One region of the Arthrobacter sp. C152 genome, then DNA from elsewhere that is predicted to be linked to it. Evidence: riboswitches for the same ligand, from Rfam matches in the RefSeq annotation. Region 1 holds a riboswitch; each other region holds the start of a gene.
What was found. A riboswitch is a leader RNA that binds a small molecule or an ion and turns the genes downstream of it on or off. The one in region 1 is predicted to bind thiamine pyrophosphate.
Positions count from the first base shown of each region.

Region 1 (4,779 bases):
GCGGCCCCAGGGTCACCAACGCGGTCGTCGCTGTCACGCTGCGGAGCCACCAGGACCTGATCGTCACCGCGACGGGGCACGTGATCTCCCTGATCCCGGGTTCCTTGGTGGTGGAGGTGGACAGGTCCACGTCCACCCTCTACCTGCATGCCATCAACATCACCTCCCGGGACGACGTGGAAAGCCTGCGGAACGAGGTGCGGTCCATCGAGGCCGGCCTGATCCGCATCATGGGCTCCCGCGAGGAACTCGAAGCCGTACGAACGGAGGCAGCCGCATGATGCAGGCAGTCCTGGCCGTGACAGCCGTCATCCTTTCCCTGGCCGCCGCGGGGGCGATCATCAGGATCGCGCGCGGCCCCTCGCTGCTGGACCGGGTACTCGCGGCCGACGTGCTGCTCGCCATCCTGGGCGCCGCCCTGTGCATCGACATGGCAGTGAACCGCCACCTGAACAACCTCATGCTGGTGGTGGCCATCTCCATCATCGGCTTCATCGGGTCCGTGACAGTGGCCCGCTTCGTTGCCGACCGGAGGGTTGACCCCAATGAATCCTGACTTCTCCGGCCCCGATGCCTGGATCGACGTGGCCTCGGCCGTCTTTATGGTGGTCGGCGCCCTGATGTCCCTCGCGGCCGCCGTCGGCCTGCTGCGCTTCCCGGACCTGCTGACCCGGATGCACGCGGCCACCAAGCCCCAGGTCCTGGGCCTGTTCCTGCTGCTGGCAGCCATAGGCCTGCAGCTGAGGACGTGGTGGGTGTGGCCGGTGCTGCTGGTGGCCTGGATCTTCCAGCTCCTCACGGTCCCCGTGTCCGCGCACATGGTGGGCCGGGCGGGATACCGCACCAAGCACCTGCACCGGGAACTGCTCAGCGCGGACGAACTCGAGGCCGTCGTGCAAAAAGCCGCCGCCGAGGCTGCCCGCGGGGACGGCTCCGGCGACGGCGGTGCGCGCTAGGTCCTAGACGATGTCCTGGCTCTTGGCGAAGCGTGCGATGGCGCGCTGGGTGCCGCGGTTGGCCAGGACCTGGATGATGGCGCTGACCGACGCCGAAATCAACGCGAAGGTCAGGGCCGAACGCAGGCTGGTGGGGACATCCTCGTTCTTGCCGGTGGGCGCTTTCTGCCCGGTGGTCTTTTCCCAGACGGTGTTGACCACCTTGGTTCCGGCCAGGCCCGCGAGCAGGCTCACCCCGGTTCCGAGCAGCTTGATGAAAAGGTTCATTCCCAGTACTCCTTGACGGCGGAAAGCGGACTGCCTCCAGCCTAACCGCTGACCCCGGGCGGCCCGGCCAGGCCCGCCCGCCCTATCCGTCCAGAGCCGAGCCGAGGACGTCCCGGAGGGCTTCCACCACCAGGTCGTGGTCCTGCACCTGGGGCAGCCCGGAAACGGTGACGGTGGCCACCGCTCCCACTCCCGTGACGAAGATGGGGAAGGCACCCCCGTGCGCGGCGTAGCGGGACTGGTCGAACCAGGCGTTGTCTTCAATCCGGCCGCCGCCCAGCCGGCCCCGCAGGCCCACCAGGAGCGACGGCACCTCGTACCGTGCGGCGGTGCGCTGCTTGGCCCGGATCCAGTGGCCGTTGTCAGGCGTGGCGCCCGGCAGTGCGACATGGAAGAGGACTTGCTCGCCCTTGGTGATGTCGATGGCGATGGGAAGGTCCCGCTCCTTGCCCAGTTCCACGAGGAGGAGGCCAAGGTTCAGGGCGTCATCCGGGGAAAACCCGGGGAACTGCAGCTCCCGGACCTCCGCCTCGACGCGGGCGATCAACGCCTCCAGGGACCCTTCGGGCTGCGTGTCGAGGGAATCCGGATCGAACTCGGTCACATGCGGCGGATTGGCACTCATGCCCCACAATCTACCCCTCGCCAGGTGTAAACTTGACCACGCCCGCAAGGGCTGAAATACACGCCTGAATTGAACCAAAACCACCATTTACAACGACAGGGGAGCGCCGCCGTCGGCATCCCGGCCAGGCCGGGAAACCGCAGGTGGGCGCTGAGAGTGCGGACCGCCGCAGACCCTCGAACCTGATCCGGTTAGTACCGGCGCAAGGGAGTCGAGTTCTCGAAGTGATTGGCAACGGCAGTCAATGCCGGATTGCCTCGCTTTCCCCTCCTGTTACCCAGGAGGATCACATGAGCACAGCAGCAATCAAGAAGACCACCAGCAAGTCCTGGCGCGTCGTGGACATTGTGGTGGCGGCCCTCGTCGCCATCGCCGGCGGCGTCATTTTCTGGGCCTGGTCCCAGGGCGCGGCCGCGGTATCCGTGCCGATGAACGCGGCCTACCCGCCCCTGACCGGCCTCATCGCCGGCGGCTGGATGATCCCGGGTGTCCTGGGGATGCTGATCATCCGCAAGCCCGGAGCCGCGCTGTTCTGCGAAACCGTGGCAGCCACCGGTGAACTCCTCATGGGTTCGCAGTATGGCACGTCCGTCCTGTTCTCCGGCTTCGTCCAGGGCCTGGGCGCGGAGATCGTCTTCGCGATCTTCGTCTACCGCAAGTTCAACCTGCCCGTGTCCCTGCTGGCCGGTGCGGCATCCGGCCTGTTCTGCGGCCTGAACGACTCCTTCGCGCCCTGGGGCTGGAACATCGCCTACTCCGGCGCGGACAAGCTGGCCTACATCGTCTTCTGCATGGTCTCCGGAGCCATCATCGCCGGCGCTCTGTCCTGGATCGCGACCCGCGGCTTGGCCCGCACCGGGGTCCTGAGCTCCTTCGCCTCGCGCAAGGCCGCAACGGAGCCCGTCTTCTCCTGATGCCCGCCGCTTCCCAGGACGCCGGGGCTCCCGCCAGGCCTGCCGCCATCACCGCCCGAGGCTGGGGCTGGCGGCATGCCGGCAGGTCCAAGCCGGCCGTCAACGCCCTCAACCTTGACATCAGCCCGGGGGAGCGCGTGCTCCTGCTGGGTCCCTCCGGCGCCGGAAAGTCCACGCTCCTGCATGCCCTTGCCGGGGTGCTGGGGGATGTGAATGACGACGGCGAGGCGGGGGATGCCGACGAGGCGGGTTCGCTGCTGGTCGACGGGGAGTCCCCGCGCGCCCGGCGCGGCCATGCCGGGCTGATGCAGCAGGACCCGGAGACCCAGGTGGTCCTGTCGCGGCTGGGTGACGACGCCGCCTTCGGCGCCGAGAACCTCGCGGTGCCCCGCGACGCCATCTGGGCGCGCGTACACGAGGCGCTGGACGACGTCGGGCTTGCCCACCTTCCGCTGGACCACCCGACGTCGGCCTTGTCCGGCGGGCAGAAGCAGCGCCTCGCGCTGGCCGGCATCCTTGCCATGCGCCCCGGACTGATCCTGCTGGACGAACCCACCGCCAACCTGGACCCGGACGGAGTGCTGGAAGTCCGCGACGCCGTCGCCCGCTGCCTCGACAAGACCGGGGCCACGCTGGTGGTGGTGGAACACCGGGTATCCGTGTGGAAGGACGTCGTGGACCGGATCGTGGTCCTGCAGCCCGGCTCCGCCACTGAGGATGCCGTACTCCTGGACGGCCCGCCGGACCGCGTCCTTGCAGAGGCCCGGACCATGCTCGCTGCCGCGGGAGTCTGGGTGCCCGGTTACGTGCCGGCAACCCGAAGCCGTGCGGCAGTTCCGGCCGCCGGGGCGGGCAACCTCCTGCTGGCCGCCGAGCAGCTTGCCGTTTCCCGCGAGCGTCCGCGCCGCAGCGGCTTCCGGAAGGTGCCGCCGGTCCCGGTCCAGGAAGGCCTCACGGCCCAGGTCCGGGCGGGGGAGGCGCTGGCCATCACCGGGCCGAACGGTGCCGGTAAATCGACCTTCGCCCTGACGCTCGCCGGCCTGCTGGAACCGGTGGCAGGGACGGTGTCCGCCACGCTGGACCTGAGCCGCGGCGCGGGCATCGATCCGTACAAGTGGAAGGCCGAACAGCTGATTTCGCGGGTTGGCACCGTGTTCCAGGAGCCGGAGCACCAATTCGTGACGGGCAAGGTGCTCGATGAACTGCGCTTCGGCCCACGCCACCTGGGCCACGGCGGGGAACGGGTCGACGAGCTGCTGGAGCGGCTCCGGCTGACCGCCCTGGTGGATGCCAACCCGTACACCCTGTCCGGCGGCGAGAAGCGGCGGCTGTCCGTAGCCACCGTCCTGGCCGCCAGCCCGCAGGTCCTGGTGCTGGACGAGCCCACCTTCGGCCAGGACGCCAACACCTGGGCGGAGCTGGCATCGTTCCTGTCCGAACTACTGGACGCCGGCACCGCGGTGGTCTCCGTGACGCACGATGCCGAGTTCACCGCCGCCCTGGGCGGGGCCGAACTGCGGATGGCCGCGGCGGAAGCGGTGGCGCCATGAGGCAGCAACTCACCCTGCGCGGCAACCACGCGCTCCTGACCCGGGCCAACCCGCTGAGCAAGTTCGCCGCCGTCGTGCTCATCACGGCGGTCCTGGCGCTGTCCATCGACTGGGTCTCCGCCTCGGTGGCCCTGGCGTTCGAGGTGCTCCTGTTCCCGCTTGCCGGCCTGACGCCGTCCCTGTTGTGGCAGCGCGGCTGGCCGCTCATCCTCGCCGCCGCCATCGGGGGCTGGAGCACCTCCATCCTGGCTCCGGACAGCGGGAGGATCCTGCTCGACGTCGGCATCTGGAGCATGAGCGAGGGGTCCCTGCAGCTGGGGATCGGGTTTTTACTCCGCGGGTTCGCCATCGCGCTTCCCGCGGTGCTGCTCATGAGCTGCACCGATCCCACGGACCTCGCCGACGCGCTGGCGCAAAAGGCGCGGCTGCCGCACCGCTTCGTCCTGGGAACCCTGGCCGCGATGCGC
Region 1 is NZ_JBTZSU010000005.1:155,489-160,267, reverse strand. Features, by position in the region: gene ACYSM9_RS05545 (Na+/H+ antiporter subunit E) at 1-281, shown strand, start outside; gene ACYSM9_RS05540 (monovalent cation/H+ antiporter complex subunit F) at 278-556, shown strand; gene mnhG (monovalent cation/H(+) antiporter subunit G) at 546-956, shown strand; gene ACYSM9_RS05530 (DUF4235 domain-containing protein) at 960-1,223, opposite strand; gene ACYSM9_RS05525 (heme-degrading domain-containing protein) at 1,306-1,848, opposite strand; TPP riboswitch at 1,936-2,075, shown strand; gene ACYSM9_RS05520 (ECF transporter S component) at 2,139-2,762, shown strand; gene ACYSM9_RS05515 (ABC transporter ATP-binding protein) at 2,762-4,312, shown strand; gene ACYSM9_RS05510 (energy-coupling factor transporter transmembrane component T family protein) at 4,309-4,779, shown strand, end outside.

Region 2 (4,779 bases), on a different contig from region 1:
TGGCCAGCAGCACGGCGTCGCAGCCCAGCTCCATGGCCAGGGCCGCATCGGAGGCGGTGCCGATCCCGGCGTCCAGGACCACCGGAACGGAGGCTCTGGAAACGATGAGCTCGATGTTGTGCGGGTTGAGGATGCCCAGGCCGGTGCCGATCGGGGCGCCCAGCGGCATCACCGCGGTGGCGCCCAGGTTTTCCAGCCGCAGCGCCAGTACGGGATCGTCGTTGGTGTAGGCGAAGACCTTGAAGCCGCGGTTTACGAGCTGCTCCGTGGCTTCCACGAGTTCCACGGCGTCCGGCAGGAGGGTCTGTTCGTCGGCGATGACCTCCAGCTTCACCCAGTCGGTCTCCAGGGCCTCCCTGGCCAGTTCCGCCGTGAGGACCGCGTCCCGGGCCGTGAAGCAGCCGGCGGTATTGGGCAGCACCCGGATGCCGTGGTCCACCAGCAGCTGGAACAGCGTGCCGGTCTCGGCGGTGGAGTAGCGCCGCATCGCCACCGTGGTCAGCGCCGTGCCGGATGCCAGGAGGGCGGCGCCGAGGCCGTCCAGGCTGGGCGCGCCACCGGTGCCCATGATCAGCCGGGATCCCAGTTCGACGCCGTCGATCACCAGGGCGTCGCCGTTGCCGGCCTGGCCGGCGGGATTGATGGTGCTGGTTTCGGTCATGGTGTCAGCCTCCCTGTACTGCCGTGACTAGTTCGATCTCGTCACCGTCGGCGAGCGCCGTGGCGAACCATTGGCTGCGCGGCACCACCTGGGCGTTGTGCGCGACGGCGACGCCGAGCTTCCTGCCGTCCGTCGCCTGGCCGTTGGCGGCGAGTGGGCGGCCGGTGACCTGGCTGACGAGCATGGTGATGGACGCGCCATCAGCCACCGTGTGGGGGTTTCCGTTGAGGGTGATGTTCATGCAGTCTCCTTGGTGTGCGTGCCGGCGGCTGTCAGGGGCCGGGAGAACCGGTCCGGGACGAAGGGCTCCCAGCGGGGATCGGCCGTGCCGTCCATCAGGTCCCTGCAGATGGCTGCCGCCGCGGGGGTGAGCAGGACGCCGTGGCGGAAGAATCCGGTGGCGATGACAAGGCCCGGAACATGGCCCGGGCCGGCGCCGGCGGGCTGCGGAACCCGGCCCAGCAGCGGGGCGTTGTCGGGGGTGCCGGGACGCGCGCGGGCGGTGCATTCCAGCAGCTCCAGTTCGGCGACGGCCGGCACCAGGGCCTGGGCGTCCCGCAGAAGCTGGTAGACGCCGCCGGCGCTTAGGCCGCCGGAGAGCGCGTCCTCCCGCTGGGTGGCACCGATGACCACGGTTCCGTCCTGGCGGGGGACGATGTACACCGGAATTCCGTGGACCAGCCCCCGGACGGTGGCGGTCACCAGCGGCCGGAGGTGCCGCGGCACGGCAAGGCGGAGGATGTCGCCGTGCACGGGACGCAGGGGCAGCTCAAGCCCCGCGGGCAGGCTCTCCAGTGCCCCTGCCTGCAGCCCGTTGGCCACCACGGTTTCCGCCGCCCGGATGCTGCCACCCCCGGCGAGGTGGACTCCGGCGACGGCACCGCCTTCCCACCGGAGCCCGGTTGCCCGGTCCGGCACGGCAAACCCGTCCACGGCCCCGGCCGCGGCCACGTCCGGTGTTGCCAGGGCAGCGGCGGCGAGCGCCCGGCGCAGGGACGCGACCAGCCGCCGCGGATCCACCTGGTGGTCGGCGGGGGTGTCCAGCGCGCAGGCGATCCCGGGGCTCAGCAGGGGCTCGCGGCGGCGGGCCTCCCGGACCGTGAGGGGCTCCACCGCCAGCCCGTTGGCCTGCTGCACGGCGCGGAGGTCCATGAAGGCCGCGCGGTCGGCGGCGTCGGCACCCACGGCGAGGGTCGGCGTCGTCTGGTATCCGGAATCGGAACCCGAAGCCGCGGCGACGCCGGCGGCAAAGCCGGGCCACAGCGATGACGATTCGAGCATGAGTTCCAGGAGGTCTTCCTCCTGGTAATGCAGTTCGCTGACCGGGGCCAGCATGCCTGCCGCGGCCCAGCTGGCACCGGTTCCCGGGGCGTCATCGACCAGCACGACCGAACGTCCGGAACGCTGTACCTCCCAGGCGATGCCGTGCCCCACCACTCCCCCGCCGATGACGGCGACGTCGGCCTGGATGGGGGGATCCGCGGGCCCGGGCGAAATGTTGAGGGGGCTGCTCACATGTTTCCTTCCCTACGCCGGCATTAACCGGATCAGGTCAAGCGGTCGGCTCTGACGCCCTCTCAGCCCGGCGCTTTGTGACAGCTGCCGCGGGCTCCCGCAGTACCTGCCCAGTTTAGAGGAACTAGGCTTGCAGGCATGAATCAGTCCCCCTCATTAATTCCCGCCCTGGACGCCGCCCGCCTGTACCTCTGCACGGACGCGCGCCGGGACCGCGGCGACTTCGCGGAATTCGTCGATGCCGCCTTCGCGGGCGGCGTTGACATCATCCAGCTGCGCGACAAGGGCATCGAGGCGGCGGAGGAACTGGACCTCCTGGCGGTGCTGAAGGAGGCAGCGGTGCGCCATGGCCGGCTGTGGGCCGTCAACGACCGGGCGGACATCGCGGTCTTGTCCGGGGCTCCGGTGTTCCACATCGGCCAAAAGGACCTGCCGCTGGCGGCGGCGCGCACCCTGGTCAACGGCAATGCGGCCATCGGCCTCTCCAGCCACACCCCCGCCCAGGTGGACGCCGCGCTCGACGCCGCAGCGGGTCCCTCCGGCCTGGATTACTTCTGCGTAGGCCCCGTCTGGGCCACGCCCACCAAACCCGGCAGGACCGCCGTCGGCCCTGAACTCGTGAAGTACGCGGCCGAAGCATCCCGGCAGGCCGGGGACGCCGTGCCCTGGTTTGCCATCGGCGGCGTCGACCACGGCAACGTGCACGAGGTGGCTGAAGCGGGTGCGCGCAGGATCGTGGTGGTGCGCGCCATCACGGAGGCCGCAGATCCCGCCGCGGCCGCCTCCTCCCTGCTCGACGCGTTGGACGCCGCCGGGTCCTGAGCCTGCGCTATCGGCGCACTTGGGGATACGCTGAGTTTTGTGTCACACCATCGGCTGGCCCCCAACGTCCACGACCACAAGAATGCCCTTGAGGCGGCGTTGGGTGCGCTGCGGACGGAACTGGAGCTGCCCGGCCCCTACCCCGCGGAAGCCGTAGAGGACGCCGAAGCGGCCGTCGCCTCGCTCGAGCTGCCGGCCTACGACCTGACCGGCGTAGGGTTCGTCACCATCGACCCCGCCTCCTCCACGGACTTGGACCAGGCGGTCTTCATCGAGCAGGAGGGCGCGGGCTACCGCGTGTTGTACGCGATAGCCGACGTGCCGGCCTTTGTGGCCCCGGGAGGTCCGCTGGATGCCGAGACGCGGCGCCGCGGCCAGACCTTCTACGCGCCGGACGGCCGCATCCCGCTCCATCCGGAGGTCATCAGTGAGGGCGCCGGCAGCCTGCTGCCGGGCCAGGACTGCTCTGCTTTCGTGTGGCATTTCGTGCTCGACGGCGACGCCGAAGTTTCCTCGGTCGGCGTCCGGCGTGCCCGGGTCCGCAGCCGTGACAAGCTCAGTTACAAGGGTGCCCAGGCGGCCCTGGACGCCGGCAGCGCCCACCCCGTGCTGGAGTTGCTCCGCGAGGTGGGCCTGAAGCGGGTGCAGCTGGAGCGGGCACGCAACGGCGCCAGCCTGAACATGCCGGAGCAGGAGATTGTCCAGCTGCCCGACGGCGGCTTCCGGATCGACGCCGTCCCGCAGCTTCCCATCGAGGACTGGAATGCGCAGATTTCGCTGATGACGGGCATGGCGGCCGCGCAGATGATGCTCGCCGGCAAGGTGGGCATCCTGCGCACCATGCCCGCGCCGGACGAACGCTCCCTGCGGCATTTCCGGCTGCAGACCGAGGTGCTGGGCAGGCCGTGGGACGGGGAAATGAGCTACGGCGAATATCTGCGGTCCCTGGACCCCAGGGACCCGCGCCAGCTGGCCATCATGCATTCGGCCGGCATGCTGTTCCGGGGCGCCTCCTACACGGCCTTTGACGGGGACGTGCCCGAAGACGCCGTCCAGTCAGCCATCGGTGCCGCGTACGCCCACACCACCGCTCCCCTGCGCCGCCTGGTGGACCGCTTCGTGCTGGTGATCTGCGAGGCGTTGAGTAACGGCGGGGACGTGCCCTCCTGGGCCCGCGAAGCCCTTCCGCTGCTGCCGGGGATCATGGCCGGGTCGGACCAGCTGGCGTCCCGGATGGAGCGCATGGCCCTGGACACGGTGGAGGCTGCGCTCCTGGTGAACCACATCGGGCAGGAGTTCGACGCGATCGTGATCTCCGGTTCCAAGCCGCAGAACGGAAACGGCAACGGCAAGAACGGGAACGGCAACTCGGGCATCATCCAGGTGGCCGAGCCCGCAGTGACCGCCCGTTGCGCGGGTGAACTCGAATCCGGCACCAAGGTCAGGGTCCGGCTGCTTGCCTCGGACATCGCTGCCCGGCAGGTCCATTTCGAACTCGTTCCCTAGGGTCTCAGCGCACGCCGTGGTGGTCGGTGCGGCGCATGCGCACCGCAACGACCACGCCGGAAGCGGCGGTGAGGACAGCGACGGCGGCGGTGGCGGCAGGGATGCCGAAGGCGTCCGCGATCACTCCCGACAGCAGGGCACCCACGGCGAATCCGGAGTCGCGCCACAGCCTGTAAATGCCCACGGACCGGGCCCGCCACTCGGGATGGGCCACATCCCCGATGGCGGCGAGCAGGGTGGGATAGACCATCGCGGTACCTGCGCCGAGCATGACG
Region 2 is NZ_JBTZSU010000014.1:62,131-66,909, forward strand. Features, by position in the region: gene ACYSM9_RS11845 (thiazole synthase) at 1-661, opposite strand, end outside; gene thiS (sulfur carrier protein ThiS) at 666-902, opposite strand; gene thiO (glycine oxidase ThiO) at 899-2,176, opposite strand; TPP riboswitch at 2,169-2,287, opposite strand; gene thiE (thiamine phosphate synthase) at 2,315-2,998, shown strand; gene ACYSM9_RS11865 (RNB domain-containing ribonuclease) at 3,038-4,504, shown strand; gene ACYSM9_RS11870 (MFS transporter) at 4,509-4,779, opposite strand, start outside.
Region 2: linked by a shared signal. The riboswitch ahead of thiO (glycine oxidase ThiO) and the one ahead of ACYSM9_RS05520 (ECF transporter S component) in region 1 are both predicted to bind thiamine pyrophosphate.

Region 3 (4,779 bases), on a different contig from region 1:
GCGGCACCGCCGCGTCCTTCGTCGAGGACGCCGGCGCGTTTCAGTGCTGCGTCATGGGTGGCGACAAAGATCTCAGTGAAGCCCATGGGATGTGCCCTTCTTCCGTCGGCAAAGCTGCATTCCGGGCGCCGCTGGCCGCCCGGGTGTACGGCATCAGCCTAGTAGCTGCGGGCAGGGCCACGCACGCATGGCCCTACCGGATGGCCACGCGGAGCTTGTTGCGCCACGGATCCTCAAAGCGGAGTTCGGCGCCGGTGTGGTGGGCTGGCACTCCGGCGACCTTGAGCCGGTCAGCCAGCGCCCCGACGTCGTCACCGGCGGGAACTTCGATGAGCACCTCGCCCAGGCCAAGCGTGTCCTTGCGGGGACCGGCGCCGCGGCTGTTCCAGACGTTCATGGCCATGTGGTGGTGGTAGCGCCCGGCGGAGACGAACAACGCCTGGCCGTGCCAGCCGGCGGTTTTTTCGAAGCCGAGTGTTCCGACGTAGAAATCGCGCGCGGTCTGCACGTCGCCCACCTGCAGGTGCACGTGCCCGACGCCGGCGGCCGTGGCGCGCTGGCTTTCAAGTGATTCCTCGGTGAGGTGCTGTTCGAGGTACCGCTGCGGCGGCAGGGCCAGGCTGTCCATGACGACGTCGGTCCCGTTCCATGACCAGTTGCTGCGGGGCCGGTCCCAGTAGAGCTCGATGCCGTTGCCTTCGGGGTCGGTGAAGTAGAAGGCCTCGCTGACGAGGTGGTCGGCGCTGCCGGTGAAGGCCCGCGGCTCGTACTGCGCGGCGGTGGCAATGGTGGCCGCCAGGGACGCCTGGTCCTCGAAGAGCAGCGCGGTGTGGAAGAGGCCCGCCTCGCCCCTGCCGGGGAGGTTCAGGCCCGGGGCCGGCGCGAGGTGCACCAGCGGCTTCCGGAGCCGGCCCAGGTACAGTCCCCCGTCCTGTTCCGCCACGACGTCAAGGCCGAGGGCGCGCTGGTAGTAGTCGGTCATGACCTTCATGTCGCCCACCTTGAGCATGACGGTGCCCATGGCGAGGTCGGCGGGTAGGAGGTCCTGGGTGGTGGCTTCTGCAGTCATTGAATGCTCCCTGTGGTGCGGGCCCTCCGGATGAGGTGTCCACCCATTAAAATTACTTGAAGCTTCAATTTATTCCAAGTGCCGGGCAGGGAATCTCCGGCGGCTTCGGCTCACCGGATGAGCCGGCCGCCGAGCACGACGTGCGCAAGCGCCCTGACCGTCTCTGGCACTGCCCGCGGGTCCTCGGCGCACACCACGACGTCGGCCCGGGCACCTTCGGCGAGATTGTCCCCTCCCAGCCACGTACGGGCTGACCAGCAGGCCGCGTCCAGGGCGGCGGCCATGGGGAGGCCGGCGGCGTGCAGGGCCAGGATTTCGTCCGCAATCCGGCCGTGGCGGATGACGCTGCCGGCGTCCGTGCCGGCGAAGATCCGCACGCCGGCTTCATAGGCCTCCGCTACCCGTTCGGCCCGGCGTTCCCAGAGCGCCCGCATGTGGGCGGCGTAGCGGGGAAACTTCGGCTCCGCCTGCGCGGCGATGTGGGGGAATGTTGCAATGTTGACCAGGGTGGGCACGATCGGCACACCCTGCTCCGCGAAGCGCGGCAGGTGCCGGGGCAGGAGCCCGGTGGCATGCTCGATGCAGTCGATGCCGGCGTCGAGCATCTGGTCGAGGGTGTCTTCGGCGAAGCAGTGGGCCGTTACCCGGGCGCCTTCGTCATGGGCGGCCTGGACGGCATCGCGTACGACGGCGGCGGGAAAGGACGGCGCCAGGTCACCGATGCCCCTGTCGATCCAGTCCCCCACCAGTTTGACCCAGCCGTCGCCGTCGCGCGCCTGCTTGCGGACGGCCTCGACGAGGCCGTCCGGCTCGACTTCCTCCGCGAACCCCCGCAGGTAGCGCCGCGTCCGCGCAATATGCCGGCCGGCACGGATGAGGACGGGGAAGTCCCGGCCGCCCTGCATCCAGCGGGTGTCCGCGGGCGAGCCCGCGTCCCGGACCAGGAGTGTTCCGGCGTTGAGGTCTGCCCTGGCCTGCTCTTCAGCGGTGGCGGAGTCGACGGGCCCGCCGGGGCCGAGGCCAATATGGCAGTGGGCATCCGCGAACCCCGGCAGCACCCACCCGTCGAGGATCCGGCCAGGCGGTGATGCAGGGCGGCTGAACGTGAGCCGGCCATCGACCGACCAGAGCCCGTGCTCCACGCTCTCCGGGCCGGTCAGGATGGGGCCGCTGAACTCGATGACTTCTGGCATCGGTACTTCCTTTCGCTGCCCGCACAGGCTAGCACCGGGGAATGTTACGGGGCTCGCTGCGGGGCGTGTGGTAGCTTCGTTCCTGACCACACGGGTGCCCCTGCAGGGGCTGAGATCGGGCTGACGCAGCCTGCGACCGTTGAACCTGTCCGGGTAATGCCGGCGAAGGAAGTGAGTATTCCTTGAGTACACAAAACACCCAGTTGAACCCTGCCCGGATCCCGGCCGGGGAGTCCGCGGAAGCACCGCAGGTGACCCAGTCCCTGAAGTCGCATTCGCTGGCGTACATCGAAGACGCCGGGTCCGGGATCCGGGTCCCGGTGACCGAGATTGCGCTGCAGGATTCGCCGAACGGCCAGCCCAACCCTCCCTTCCGGACGTACCGGACTGCGGGCCCGGGCAGCGACCCGGTACGCGGCCTGCAGCCCTTCCGGGAGCAGTGGATCGCAGAGCGCGGGGACACCGAAGCGTACAGCGGCCGGGAGCGGAACCTGCTCGACGACGGCCGCTCGGCGCTGCGCCGCGGCGCCGCCTCGGCAGAGTGGAAGGGCGCGCAGCCGGTGCCCCGCCGCGCCGTCGAAGGCCGCACGGTGACCCAAATGCACTATGCCCGGCAGGGGATCATCACGCCGGAAATGCGGTTCGTGGCGCTTCGGGAGAACTGCGACGTCGAACTGGTCCGCAGCGAGCTGGCCGCCGGCCGGGCGATCATCCCCAGCAACATCAACCACCCCGAATCCGAGCCGATGATCATCGGCAAGGCCTTCCTGGTGAAGATCAACGCCAACATCGGCAACTCTGCGGTCACCAGCTCCATCGCCGAAGAGGTGGACAAGCTGCAGTGGGCCACCCAGTGGGGCGCCGACACGGTCATGGACCTGTCCACCGGCGACGACATCCACACCACCAGGGAGTGGATCATCCGCAACTCCCCCGTGCCGATCGGCACCGTTCCCATCTACCAGGCCCTGGAAAAAGTCAACGGCGAAGCGAACGCCCTGACCTGGGAGATCTTCCGCGACACCGTGATTGAACAGTGCGAGCAGGGCGTGGACTACATGACCATCCACGCCGGCGTGCTGCTGCGTTATGTGCCGCTGACCGCCAACCGGGTCACGGGCATCGTCTCGCGCGGCGGGTCCATCATGGCCGGCTGGTGCCTTGCACACCACCAGGAGAACTTCCTCTACACCCACTTCGACGAGCTCTGCGAAATCTTCGCCAAGTACGACGTCGCGTTCTCCCTGGGCGACGGCCTGCGCCCCGGTGCCACCGCGGACGCCAACGACGCCGCCCAGTTCGCCGAGCTGGACACCCTGGCAGAGCTCACCCAGCGCGCCTGGGAATACGACGTCCAGGTGATGGTGGAAGGCCCCGGCCACGTGCCGTTCCACCTGGTCCGCGAAAACGTGGAGCGCCAGCAGGAACTCTGCAAGGGCGCCCCGTTCTACACCCTGGGCCCCCTGGTGACCGACGTCGCCCCCGGCTATGACCACATCACCTCGGCCATCGGCGCCACGGAAATCGCCCGGTACGGCACCGCGATGCTCTGCTACGTCACCCCGAAGGAACACCTGGGCCTGCCCAACAAGGACGACGTGAAGACGGGCGTGATCACCTACAAGATCGCGGCCCACGCCGCGGACCTCGCCAAGGGGCACCCGGGCGCGCACGAACGGGACGACGCCCTGTCCAAGGCCCGCTTCGAGTTCCGCTGGCGGGACCAGTTCGCGCTGTCCCTGGACCCCGAGACGGCCGAGGCGTTCCACGACGAAACCCTTCCGGCCGAACCGGCCAAAACGGCCCACTTCTGCTCCATGTGCGGGCCGAAGTTCTGCTCGATGCGGATCAGCCAGGACATCCGGGACGAATACGGGTCGGCCGATTCGCAGGCGGCGCTGGCGGAAATGGCATCCGGAATGCGGGAGAAGAGCGAGGAGTTCCTCGCCGCCGGCGGCAAGGTCTACCTTCCTGAACTGAAGGTGCCCGCGGGCAGCTAGGACGCCCGGGCCGGTTCGCTCCGGCTGACCTCGCCAATGAACTGCCGGATGGCGTGGTCGCCGTCCTGCGAATCATGGGGCCGGTGCCCGCCCGCGGCAACGCGGTGCCGGGCGCCGGTCTCCCGCAGGTAGCCCGCAATCTCCTCGTACAGCGGCTCCCAGCCCCCGGTCAGGACAAGGGTGGGAACGCCCGGAACGATGTGCAGCGGCGCCTCCCATGAGGGTACCTGGAGCCGCAGCCTCCGGGCGGAGCGCTTTTCCTCTGCGGTGGCCGGCTGTTGCAGGTCCGTGGCGTAGACGCGGCGGACGAACTCGCGCTGGAAGTCCTCGTCGCCGAGCTGGTGCCGGACCTCCAGGAGGGGCCGCATCAGGCTGATGTGCGCCGCAGTGGCCGGCAGTTCGGCGGTCAGCGAGAGGCACGCCGGTTCCACCAGGGTCAGGGAATATACAAGGTCGGGGCGTTCGACGGCGGCCATCATGGCGGCGATGGCCCCCTGGGAATGTGCCACCACATGTC
Region 3 is NZ_JBTZSU010000011.1:16,602-21,380, forward strand. Features, by position in the region: gene ACYSM9_RS10060 (hypothetical protein) at 1-86, opposite strand, end outside; gene ACYSM9_RS10065 (VOC family protein) at 194-1,069, opposite strand; gene ACYSM9_RS10070 (amidohydrolase family protein) at 1,180-2,262, opposite strand; TPP riboswitch at 2,343-2,450, shown strand; gene thiC (phosphomethylpyrimidine synthase ThiC) at 2,445-4,262, shown strand; gene ACYSM9_RS10080 (alpha/beta hydrolase) at 4,259-4,779, opposite strand, start outside.
Region 3: linked by a shared signal. The riboswitch ahead of thiC (phosphomethylpyrimidine synthase ThiC) and the one ahead of ACYSM9_RS05520 (ECF transporter S component) in region 1 are both predicted to bind thiamine pyrophosphate.